One region of the Trichococcus shcherbakoviae genome, then DNA from elsewhere that is predicted to be linked to it. Evidence: predicted binding sites of a transcription regulator. Region 1 holds the regulator's gene; the other holds the start of a gene.
What was found. The regulator NrdR, encoded in region 1, represses ribonucleotide reductase genes. The targets are predictions, from matches to a motif close to ACACNATATATNGTGT.

Region 1 (6,427 bases):
TCGCACCCAACAGATAGGATTTCCCTACTCCGAATGGACCATAGAAATAAAGCGCTTGGTGATGCACTTTCGGATTCCCATTGAATGAATCAATGAAATTCAACGATTCCAGAATGGCCGGCATCCGCTCGTTCGATTGGACAAAGCGATCCAATGTCGCCGTGCGGACATCCTTCGGCATCGACATCGAATGGACGCGGCTCCGCAATTCCTTTTCTTTTTCCTTTGCCATCGTCTCGTCCGTCGGTGTGTAGACGACATCTATGTAACCGGCATTCAATACAAGGTGTGGCTCATAGCCTGGATTCTGCGATTCTTTCCCCAGCTTGATCTTCTCTTTTTCCTGCACATATTCGTGCAATTTTGAATAACTTCTCTCGACGATTTCCCGCGTCAGGCGTTCTTCGTGTTTCTGGAAGAACGCTTGAACATCGGCATCCTTCATGATTGTGTCGATCATGCCTTTGTAGCGTTGGCTGATTTCGGGATTATTCATATATTTGTAGAATGCTCTTCCGATATGATCCATCACTCATCCCCTGCCTTTCCGCTACTCTTTAATTTTTTGATGCGTTCATTCAGTTTTTGTTGCGCTTCCGGCGTCAGCGGTGTTTCCACAACCGACTTATGTTCCTCTTTAGCCCAATCCGGCAAGTTTTCTTTCTTGCGCGCCACCGTTTTCCCATAATTCTTTGCGGTCGTTCGGCTGGCTGCCCGCTTCTCCGCTTTCGCTTTCATCTCGCCGGCGAATTGCTTCGCTTTCGCCAACGCTTTTTCGGGCGAATCGACGCCGTCCTGCAGCCAATCGTTTGCGATGGCTTCCACATAGGCCTTGGAAAGATGCGGATTGTTGAGGATGACCAACACATAGTGCGTCAATACGTTGAGCACACTCGGTTTGAAATCAGCCTTTTCCATCAGCGTACGCAGCAATTGCGTCTCCGAGGCGGTCACGATGCCGCCTTTCTGCTTTTTGATGCTGGTCAAAAATTGATGCGGCGTCAATTGTTCGCACGCCTTGATGAACGAGATCTCTTCACTGGAAAAGCGCGCCTGAATCAATTTTTGTTCCCGGCCTTTTTCAGTATCTTTAGCCAGTTGGATGCTCTGGGTGACTTTGTCCTTTACTTCCAACCGGGTGCTGTGTCTCTGTTCATAGGCATCGGATACAATTTTTTTGAGCGCTTCTCCATCCACTTTGCCTGATTCGATGTCAGCGGCCTCCAGAATGAACTGGGCCATCTGCAGTTCGTCGCAACCATACAGCGTGTAGAGGATAGTGATCGTGTGCTCCAATTCCTTTGTGATGGATTCACGTTTGACGAATTGCTTGTTCAACAGCTGCCGGAAAAACGAGAAGTCAAACCCATCGTTCTCGATCACGGGCAGGCTTGCCGCGTTATCCCCCAACAACGTATTATCGTTCTGCCTCATCCGCGCTTGCTCCGTAAAGGCACTTTCCGAGAAAGAAAAAACATCCAAAAAGGACTTGGTGATATTTTCCGCATTTTTTACGTCGCGGACTTGCCGGCTGAACCGCTGTTGCAACTCGCGGTATTTCCTTTCGCCGACTTTTTCATATAACAGCAACCCCATCAGGTCATCACTGAAAAAAGCATGACTGGACAGCGGCTGCTGCAATTCGTATAGGTACTGCTTCTCAGGCTCGTTTACCAGAAATGTCTTCAGCAAACCGATCCCTTCCAATTTCACGCGCGCTTGATAGAACTCTTGGATTCCGCTGTTCGATAGAGCCAATAATTCGGTGTGAAGCAACTCCTTGCTCCAATAGCTCTCCTGCGGAATCTCCGCAAGCAGCGTCAAATAGAGGCTGAATGCTTGCGGCCCGATGATGGGCTGATACAATTGGGTCAGGATTTTGCGGTCCACATCGGAAATCAAGTTCGTCTGGCTTGCTCTGAAAGGATCCTTAGGACTTATGTTTTGCCATGGATAGCTCATTGTTCATTGTCTTCCTTTCCGGGGGCTGCCTCGTTCGGAGGAGCATCGGATGGTTGGATGTCTGAAGCTTCAGCAGCCGCTTGTTCGGCTTTTTTCTTCTCCATGTTCTTCAATTCATCAAGGAAGGTTTTCCGATCCGAAAATTGGCGGTAAACACTTGCGAAACGGATATAGGCGACGTCGTCTATTTTGGATAACTTATCCATGACGTATTCCCCGATGACGATGCTGGATACTTCATTTTCTCCAAGCGCTCGGATTTCGGCTTCCACCTCATTGACGACAGTCTCCAGTTGTTCGAGGGCGATCGGCCGTTTTTCGCAGGAGCGGATCAATCCCCGCAACAACTTTTCACGGCTGAACTCTTCGCGCGCGCCATTTTTTTTGATGACAAGCAACGGCGTTTGCTCGATCCTTTCGAATGTAGTGAAGCGGAAATGGCATTGTTCGCATTCGCGACGGCGGCGGATGGCTTTCCCGTCATCAGCCGGACGACTATCGACAACACGCGATCCGTGATAGTGACATTTTGGGCATTGCATCGGCTTTCCCCCTTTTCTTTCCTTTATTATCGCTTCATTATAACATACTTGTGGCTCAAAAACCTTGAAAAGATGGTCTTTCCGAGACCATCAGGCTAGGCGGAAAGATGTCCATGCAGCCATTCGTTGACTTGTTTTTCAGTTTCTTCGATCGTCCTGGAATTGTCGATGACAAAGTCCGCCAGCTCTTTTTTCTTTTCGATCGAAAGCTGACTTTGCATTCTCCGGGTGGCTTCCTCCGCATCCAAATGATTGCGGCTCATCAGCCTTTGCAATTGCAGCTCTTCCGGAACATAGACGACCATCACGGCATCGCAGCTGTCCTCATACCCGCCTTCGTACAGCAATGGAATATCCAGCACGATCAAATTGTGCCCTTCCGAAATATAGCGTTCTTTTTCTGCCTGTATCCAATCATTGATGCGCTCCTTCAGCAACACATCCAGTTCTTTACGCTTCTCCCTATCCGAAAAGATCAGCGTTCCCAAACGTTTGCGATCCAGCGTGCCATCAGGCAGCAGATAGGCTTCCCCAAAATGTTCGATGATGTCCGCTAACCCCGGCGCACCCGGAAGAACGACAGCCCTTGCTCCCAAGTCTGCATCGACAACCGGAATGCCCGCAGACAAAAACAGCTTCGCTACAGTCGATTTCCCTGTAGCGATGCTTCCTGTAAGACCCAATATATAACTCATGTTCGTTTATCTCGCCCCTTTGTACGCAACGTCGGTGATGTCTGCTGCCTTCGAACGCGTCTTCGACAGTTGTTGACAATGCGGACAATAATGCGTCCCTCTCTGTGCAACCCTTATTTTTTCGATCGGATGGCCGCAGTTTGGACAAGGTTGTCCGGTCTGTCCGTAGACGGCAAGGGAGACTTGGAATTTACCTGCCTCACCCAACGTGTTTTTGTAGGTCCGGATAGTCGACCCTCCGGCTTCCACCGATCTGCTGATCACATCGATGATGGCTTCCTGCAGTCTTTTGGCTGCAGCCGGCCCGATTGTGTCGGCTGCTTGAAGGGGATGGATTCTGGCTTGGAAAAGCGACTCATCCGCATAGATATTTCCGACGCCGGCAACAATGTTCTGGTCAAGGATGACCGCTTTGATCGCCCGATGCGACTTGGCAAGATCTTTCTTGAACTTGCTCAATTTGAAGAAATCCGCGGTCGGTTCCGGCCCCATCTTTTGGAAAGGTTCATAATCATCCCGCTTTTCGATCGGCAACAGCGTGAATTTGCCGAACTTGCGCACGTCAAGGTAACGCAATTGGCGGCCATCGGCGAGATAAAAAATGACATGGGTATGCTTTTTGATCGGTTCACCGGATTCGCTCACCTCATATTTACCTTCCATCCGCAGATGGGAAATCATCGCCCAGTGGTCCAACAAGAAAATCAGATACTTGCCGCGGCGTTCGATGGTGTTGATCTGTTCCCCCCGCAGGACCGTCTTGAACCGTTCAGTGGAGAAAGGCGGCGTGATCATACGATCCCAAAAGACGGCTACATCTATGATAACGGCTCCTCCGACAAGGTTAACGAGCCCCTTGCGGATGGTTTCTACTTCTGGCAATTCCGGCATAAGCAGCCCCCTTTCTTTTTATCAGATTGTTCCTTGTTTATTTTGCTTCATACCAGCTGTCGCCGAAATTACTGTCCACTTTAAGCGGCACAGCCAAGGAGACAGCATGCTCCATGATTTCCGGCACCAATTTTTCCAATACCGGAATTTCTTCTTCCGGGCATTCGAAGATCAGTTCATCGTGAACCTGCAGCAGCATGTTCGCTTGAAGACCTTTTTCCTTGAGGACTTTATCCATCCGGACCATCGCAACTTTGATGATATCTGCGGCAGTGCCTTGGATCGGCGAATTGATGGCAGTCCGTTCCGCAAAGGAGCGCAGATTGAAGTTGCGGTTATGGATGTCAGGCAGGTAGCGGCGTCTGTGGAATAACGTTTCGACATAACCGTTCTCTTTCGCTTCTTTGACGATGTCCTCCATAAATTGCTTCACACCTGGATATTTTTCGAAATAACGGTCAATGAATTCTTGAGCGGCTTTTCGGGTGATGTTCAGGTTTTGGGACAACCCATAGTCGCTGATTCCGTAAACAACGCCAAAATTGACGGCCTTCGCTTGTCGGCGCAGATTGGCGGTGACGTCTTCCGGTTTCTCGATGCCAAAAACACGCATTGCGGTCGAAGTATGGATATCCTGGCCTTCCAGGAAAGCTTCGCGCAGATGCTCATCCCCGGAAATGTGCGCCAGCACACGCAATTCGATCTGTGAATAGTCGGAGGCGAACAGCTTCCAACCTTCTTGTTGCGGAACGAAAGCTTGTCTGATTTTCCGGCCTTCCTCCATCCGGATCGGGATGTTCTGCAGGTTCGGATCGACGGAACTCAAACGGCCGGTCTGCGTCAATGTCTGTTGATAGCGCGTATGGATCTTTCCGGTTTCCGGTTTGATGAATTTCAAGAGCCCTTCCACGTAGGTCGATTGCAACTTGGACAACTGTCGGTAATTCAGGATGTGCTCAACGATCGGCGCTTGCGCCTGCAGTTTTTCCAGCACATCGACCGCTGTCGAATAGCCCGTTTTCGTCTTTTTGATGGCGGGCAAGCCCATCTTCTCGAACAGGATGACACCCAGCTGCTTCGGTGAGTTGATGTTGAACTCTTCCCCCGCTTCGGCATAGATGGTTTTCTCGATTTCAAGCAAACGGCCGGCAAATTCTTCTTTCATTGTCAAAAGACGCTGCGGTTCCACTTTTATCCCCTGGATTTCCATGTGCGCTAAGACAAACGACAAAGGCAGTTCCATTTCGTAATACAGGTCTTTTTGCACGTTACTTTCCAGTTCCGCGTTCAATTGGGCAAACAGCGCTTGGATCGCTTTCACTTTGCGCGCCAAATGATCATGCAACACAGCGTCTTCGGGAACCGCAGTTTTAGCGCCTTTTCCGTAGATGGCCTCATCAAAGGAGACATCGTTGTAGCCGTATTCCTGGGCGACTTGCGCAAGGTCTTTGCTGTTGTCCTTCGCATTCAGGATGTAGGAAGCCAGCAGGATATCAAAGTCGATACCTGCCAGCGCGATGCCGGCATAATGCAGCATGACCATCGTCCGTTTGCCATCGTACACGATTTTATTGGCTTCGGCATTCTCAGCCCATTCCTTAAAAGCATGGCTAGCCTGCACTGTTTCCAATGAAGCTGTGTATATTTTTTCGTCCGTGCCCCAGCTGACTGCGAGGATTTTCCCGTCGTGGTAGTTGTCTTCAAGCATCTCCACATACAGAGCCATCCGGTCCGTAAAATGCTCGGGACGGATTTCCGTCAGGACTTCGAAATGGATATCTTCGAAGGATTCCGAGCGGTCTTCCGAAGCCACGCCCAGCTTGTCCAGGAATCCGTTGAAATCCATTTCGCGATAGAAGTCGGTCAGTTTGTCGATCTGTTTGCCTTCAACCGCAAGGTCATCGAGCTTCAATGTCACCGGCGAATCCAGATCGATCGTAGCCAGCGTTTTGCTCATGAATGCATTTTCTTTGTCATTGATGAGATTTTCTTTCATCTTGCTTTTCTTCAGTTCATCGACATGCTCGTAAAGGTTTTCGATGGAACCATATTCGGTAAGAAGCTTCAAAGCAGTCTTCTCGCCGACTTTGGTGACGCCCGGATAATTATCCGAGGAATCCCCCATCAGACCTTTCATGTCGATGATCTGTTTCGGTTCGATGCCGTATTCTTCACGGATGACGTCCGGGGTGTAGGATTTCAATTCCGACACGCCTTTGACGGTGATGTCGACCCGGATATTATCTGTCGTCAATTGGATCATATCCTTATCGCCTGAAATGATGACGACATCATAGCCGGCCTGATCTGCCATCCGCGAGTAGGTCCCGATGATGT
Region 2 (6,427 bases), 280 kb from region 1:
GGACGGGATCGATATTTTGGCTCGTCCACACTTTCGAAATCGGAAAAGCCGTGAAGTCGCACGGCAGCGTATCGTATTCGGCACCGATAATCAGGAATGGGCGCGACTTGAAGGCGATTTTGTCCGTTTCAAGGTCATGATAGGCAAAACGGGTCTTCACGATGGCACCGATGTAGGCTTGCGTTTCGTTCATGGCTCCAGCACCTCCCCTTCGAAATCCTCCAACTCATCCAGATAAACATCAAAAATGGAATCGTAGATCCGCACTTTTTTCGCGTCTTCGCGGATGTCTGCAAGTTCCAGCAGTTTGGGTTCGGTTTCTTCCGCGGGGATTGCTGTTCTGCTGTTGCGCCAGGATGTTTCGCGGCGCGCCAAATCCGCCAGATACCAACCTTCATACTGCCCGTACGCAAAGACGATGCGGTCGAGGATGAACTGTTCGCGCTCCGTCAACTTTTTCATCTCCAACGGTTCGAAGGGATCGTAGCCTTCCTCGAAGAAGAAATGCAGTTCCGCCAGCACCGGTCCCTCTTCCCAGCCTTCAAAGCTTTCCTCGAATAGCGGCTCCCCTACCATAGCCAGACATTCCCGCTGCGCGAAATAGAGCATCGCCTGCAGCTTCAGCTCATTGTCGCCGAACCGGGCTGCCGTATAGTTTTCGTAGGAATAGACCAAATACTTCGCCAGCTGAATCAGCTTCGGCATAACGATTTCCCCTTTCCTGAATTCCCTTTTTGTTTCAGCACCCTTTTATTCATTTCTCAAAAAATTCTTGCCAGACTTCCGCCAAAAAGGCGCCCGCATCTGTCTGGACGGCCAATTGGAAGGTCAGCGACTGCGGCACGGGCGTCCGGTTCAGCAGGACGGCGTAAGGGCCATTGAAATAATGGACGAAGCTCGCGGCCGGGTAGACGGCCAGCGATGTGCCGATGACGACAAGCATGTCAGCTGCGCCGATCGCCGCAGTTGCGCGCTCCATCGCCTCCTCATTGAGCATTTCGCCGTAGAGGACGATATCGGGACGCACCATCCGGCCTTGGGGATCGCGCTGGATGCCATGCGCGTCCATGCTGATCGCGTTGGCATCAGCGGGTTCGGCCGTGTCGAACGTCCGCCATCTCGTCCCGTTGCCGTGCAGTTCGATGATTGCGCTGCTGCCGGCGGACTGGTGCAGATTGTCGATGTTCTGGGTGACGACGGTGACTTCTTTGCCTGTCTGCTCGAGATCCGCAAAGAAGCGGTGCCCGGCGTTCGGGAGCGCCTGCGAAAAATCGAAATGCGCTGCATAATTGCGGAAGAAAAGTTCGGGATACGTCTCCAGAAAACCGATGCTGAGCGTCTCCTCACCGGTGAAATGGCGGCCGCTCAATCTGTCGAACAGCCCGCCCGCCGAACGGAAATCCGGGATACCGCTCTCGGTGCTGATGCCCGCCCCAGTGAAGGCGACGATGCGTTTTGATTTGCGGATCATGTCCGCGAAGCGTTCTTTATCGTTCATGCTCGGGCTCCTTTCTTTTGTGGTTCTTTCTGCCTTTATTATAGCTTTCGCAAGGGCTGAGTGGTTACTGTTTCGCATTCTGGGTGGGACGGATTTGTTGGGGTGTTCGGCATTCAGTCTTTCCGCAACAGCCGACGACTCTATCCCGACGCACAACGCCCTATTCTTATTGGCCGATATATTATTACAAACGCATCCCCTTCCATCCGAATAACGTTTTCATCCGTTTGCACACTCCAACTTACTGACTGTTCCCCTTGATTTATCCGGTGAACAGAATTAACATATATGGTATGAGAAACAAACCGACAGCACAACATCTAGTGTTTTCGCCATAAATAAGGGAGTGATTACTGTGGATGCAACAAAGACCACATTTAAAGCAGGATTCGAAAAATTGAACAAGGACATTGAGCGGTTCCCGCATGTGTTTCCGATTACGGAGGATATGAACGTGACCTATGAGGGCGTGTCACGCCTCGTCATGTTGGATCGCTACTCCTATAAGGATTCCACCAAGGAGACCCTGTCCGAAGGCGATATCGTGATTCTGACTGTCAAGGAGGACCCGAAATATCCGGCCCGCGGAACAGGAACCGTCCTTTCCGTAAACCACAAGGAACAGACTGTCCGCATCAAAGTGTCCGAGGAATACCAACACAACATCGATGATTTCGAAGTCGAGGAAGGCGGCATCGTGACGCGCCGGATCCTGACGTTGGACAAACCGCTGGAGCTTTTCTACGAACAGATTGCGATGCGCAATGCGCATGGCCTGGCCGAGGTCGAAATCACGCCGGAACTTCGCCATGAAGCGTTCCTGAAATTCTACGAAGAACAGAAAGCCTTGAACTTCATCCCGGCTGGGCGCGTGCTCTACGGCGCCGGCTCCGGTACCGATGTCACCTATTTCAACTGTTACGTCATGCCTTTCGTGCCCGACTCGCGCGGCGGCATTTCCGACCACCGCAAAAAAGTCATGGAAATCATGAGCCGTGGCGGCGGCGTCGGCTCGAACGGTTCGACGCTGCGTCCGCGCCACACAATAGTGAAAGGCGTCAACGGCCGCTCTTCCGGCTCCGTTTCCTGGATGGACGACATCGCCAAGCTGACGCATCTGGTCGAACAAGGCGGATCCCGTCGCGGCGCCCAGATGATCATGCTGGCCGACTGGCATCCGGATATCTTCGAATTCATCATTTCCAAGATGCAGAATCCGCGCATCCTCCGCTACATCATCGAAAACTTCGAGGATGAGCAGATCCGCATGCTGGCGAAGGAAAAGCTGCATTTCACGCCGTTCTCTTCAAAAGACATCAACATGTACACAGGCATCGTCAACTACAAGCACATCCCAGGTCACGGCGGTTTTGACGCCTCGGTCATCCATGAAGCAGAGAAAAAACTGCGCGATGGCGGCACTTATACAGTCAACAATCCTGAGTTCCTGACCGGCGCCAACATTTCCGTCTGCATCACCGATGACTTTATGGATGCCGTCATGAGGAATGAAGAGTATGCGCTGCGTTTCCCGGATGTCGAACACTACGACGCGGACGCGATGGCGCACTATGACGCTGAATGGACCAACTGCGGCGATGTCCGCGAATGGGAAGCTACCGGCAACGCTGTCCGCACCTACCGGACCGTCAAAGCCCGCGAATTGTGGAGGCTGATCAATGTCTGCGCGACTTACGCGGCAGAGCCTGGCATCTTCTTTATCGACAACGCCAACAAGATGACGAATGCGGTAGCCTACGGTCAAAAAGTTGTCGCCACCAATCCTTGCGGGGAGCAGCCATTGGCAGCCTATTCCGTCTGCAACTTGGCCGCAGTCAACTTGGCCGAAATGGTCAACAAGGACCTGCAGATGGTCGACTTCGCCAAATTGGAACAGACCGTCCGCACCGGCATCCATATGCAGGACAACGTCATCGACTCCACCCCTTACTTCCTGGAGGAGAACAAAAAACAAGCGCTCGGCGAACGCCGGATTGGCTTGGGGATCATGGGCTTGGCGGATATGCTGATCTATTGCGGCGTCCGCTACGGTTCACTGGAAAGCCTGCAGCTGATCGATCAAGTCTTCGAAACGATCGCAGTGGCGGCCTACGAGGAAAGCATCGAGTTGGCGAAGACGCGCGGCAGTTTCCCGTTCCTGGTCGGACAAACCGGAAAAGAGACGCAGATCCTGCGCGAGCGTTTCATCAACACTGGCTACATGAAAAAAATGCCTGAGCATGTCCGTGAAGGCGTCCTGAAATACGGCATCCGCAACTCACATCTGTTGACGGTGGCGCCTACCGGATCGACAGGCACGATGGCCGGCGTTTCAACCGGTTTGGAGCCCTACTTCTCGTTCACGTATTACCGCAGCGGCCGTCTCGGCAAATTCATCGAAGTGAAGGCGGATATCGTCCAAGAATATCTGGATCGTCATCCCGATGCCGATCCGAACCAGTTGCCTGATTATTTCGCGACAGCCATGACGCTTGCCCCTGAAGAGCACGTCGATGTGCAGACGACGATCCAGCGCTGGGTCGACAGCTCCATCTCGAAAACGGTGAATACGCCGAAAGGCTATACCGTCGATCAAGTCGAGAAAATCTACGAACGCCTTTACCTGGGCGGAGCCAAGGGCGGTACGGTCTACGTCGACGGCAGCCGCGATTCGCAGGTGCTGACGCTGAAAGCCGAAGAAAACGTTTGGGATGACGAAGCCAAGCTTGAGGAAGAGAAAGAGCACGTCAAAATCAACAAGGACAAGACTTTCCTGGTTGATTCGATAGCCAATCTCACGTCCACCGATGTCACAATCGGCAACGAAATCGGCGACACCTGCCCGATCTGCCGACAAGGTACGGTCGAAGATCTGGGCGGCTGCAACACTTGCACCAATTGCGGCGCGCAGCTGAAATGCGGCTTATAAACTGATCAAATGAAGAAGAACCCGTCTGATTTTTGGACGGGTTCTTCTTTGTGGTTTGCCGACAATCATGCTTTTCTGCTTGGCTTGCGCTTCGGTTGTCCGATAAACGCATAGTATCGGACAACCGCGTCGCGTTTGAAGCGCTACTTGTCCGATAACCATAAAATATCGGACAACCGCATAGCACTTAGAGCACTATTTGTCCGATAACCGCAAAGTATCGGACATCCGCCGTATACATCAGGCGCTGCTTGTCCGATAAACGCATAGTATCGGACAAGCACAAAAAAGAGCTGCCAAATGCGGCAGCTCCAGTCTTTAGTTTCATTCTTTCCCGGTGTTCGAAGGTTCCGGCTTGCCGGCCTCCAACAGTACCCGGTCACGGATTGCGAAGAAGGCCACGACCATCAGCAACGCGCCTGATACGGCCATCAGGATTTCGATCGCCATCCGGTCCGCAAGCGGTCCGAAGATCAGCATCCCCAACGGCATCATCGAACTGGAGACCATGCTTTGGACACCGAAGACCCGGCCGAGGAAATCTTCCTCGATCTTTTCCTGCAGCAGCGTCATGCTCGGCGCGTTCAGCAACGGGATGACGAGGCCGACGAGACCCATCAGGAAGAGGTAGATCCAGAAATTCGGGATGACACCCATCCCGAAAGTGCACAGGCCCATGGCTCCGATCGCAAAAGCGATGGAATGGATCCGGTTCTTGAAGCCGCCCCATGAGGCGATCCAGAGGCCGCCGCCTATCATCCCGATGAAAAAGGCGATTTCGATCGCCGTCAAGCGCCAGACGTCGTCGCCGAACGAGCGCGCCACCTGCAAAGGGGAAAGGAACGACACCGGAGCGGCCATCAAGAAGGCAAGCGAAAAATAGAGGAACAGCCTTTTGATGAAGGCGTGATTTTGGATGTAGCGGAAGCCGAGCTTCATGTCCTGCAGGTAATTGCTGACCTGTTCCTGGCTGGCTTTTTCATGCGTCGGGACTTTCAGCAGGAACACCATGATGGCGATCGCCAAAGCCGCTGTAACGATATCGATCATGAAAATGCCTTCCATCGGCGCAAATTGGTAAAGCGCGCCGCTGATCATCGGCGAAACCAGCATGACGACGGCCTGGATGCTGCCGTTGAGCCCGTTGATCCGGGTCAATTCCTTTTCCGGCACGATCTGCGGCAGGATGGCGCCGACCGCCGGCATCTGGATGCCCGCCCCTATCGCGCGGATGGCCGATGTCGCCAACAGAATCCAGATCGAGCGCTGCCCGGCCAAAAACAGCAGGACCAGCACCAATGTCGAGAGCGCGGTGATGCCGTCGGAAAGGACGATCAGGCGCTTCCGGTTATAGCGGTCGGCCCACACCCCAGCGAATGGAGAGATGAAGAAAGTCGGCAGAAAACCGAAGATGGTCGACAAGGTCATGATGACGCCGGACTGCGTTTCCAAGGTCAGATACCAGAATATCGCGTATTGGACAAGCGACGAGCCGAACAGGGAAATCGTCTGACTGCCCAGAAAGAGAGCCGTTTGACGCTGCCACTTTTCATATTTCATATTCTTTATCACACTACTTTCACTTCCTTGCTGTGGGCACGGTGATGTGTCCCCAAAATGACTGCGTTCACCTTCATTTGGAATCAAACGGCTGAACGTATGTTTCCATTCATGTTATACTATTCTCAACTAAAAGTAAAAGGATTGAAACGGATGAGCAGAGAAGAAATCAACCAAAAATTGGCGTTGCTGCCCGACTTGCCCGGCTGCTACATCATGCGGGACAAGGATGACGAAATCATCTACATCGGCAAGGCCAAAAATCTGAAGAACCGCGTGAAATCGTACTTCCACAGCAAGCACGAAGGCAAGACGCAGCTGTTGGTCGCGGACATCGACCGGTTCGAAACGATCGTCACCAAAACGAACAAGGAATCGCTGCTGCTGGAGATCAACCTGATCAAGCGTTACCAGCCCAAATACAACATCAAGCTGAAGCA

Region 2: a site for NrdR is predicted at 1,810-1,825, ahead of ACKPBX_RS10960 (vitamin B12-dependent ribonucleotide reductase). Genes of this name have one in related genera too.

What each region holds. Positions count from the first base shown of each region.
Region 1 covers NZ_OY762653.1:2,572,996-2,579,422, reverse strand. Annotated here, with positions in the region: gene dnaI (primosomal protein DnaI) at 1-529, opposite strand, end outside; gene ACKPBX_RS12200 (replication initiation and membrane attachment family protein) at 529-1,962, opposite strand; gene nrdR (transcriptional regulator NrdR) at 1,959-2,504, opposite strand; gene coaE (dephospho-CoA kinase) at 2,600-3,199, opposite strand; gene mutM (DNA-formamidopyrimidine glycosylase) at 3,206-4,090, opposite strand; gene polA (DNA polymerase I) at 4,128-6,427, opposite strand, start outside.
Region 2 covers NZ_OY762653.1:2,289,244-2,295,670, reverse strand. Annotated here, with positions in the region: gene ACKPBX_RS10975 (hypothetical protein) at 1-193, opposite strand, end outside; gene ACKPBX_RS10970 (Panacea domain-containing protein) at 190-705, opposite strand; gene ACKPBX_RS10965 (NAD-dependent protein deacylase) at 755-1,654, opposite strand; gene ACKPBX_RS10960 (vitamin B12-dependent ribonucleotide reductase) at 1,854-4,427, shown strand; gene ACKPBX_RS10955 (MFS transporter) at 4,752-5,999, opposite strand; gene uvrC (excinuclease ABC subunit UvrC) at 6,141-6,427, shown strand, end outside.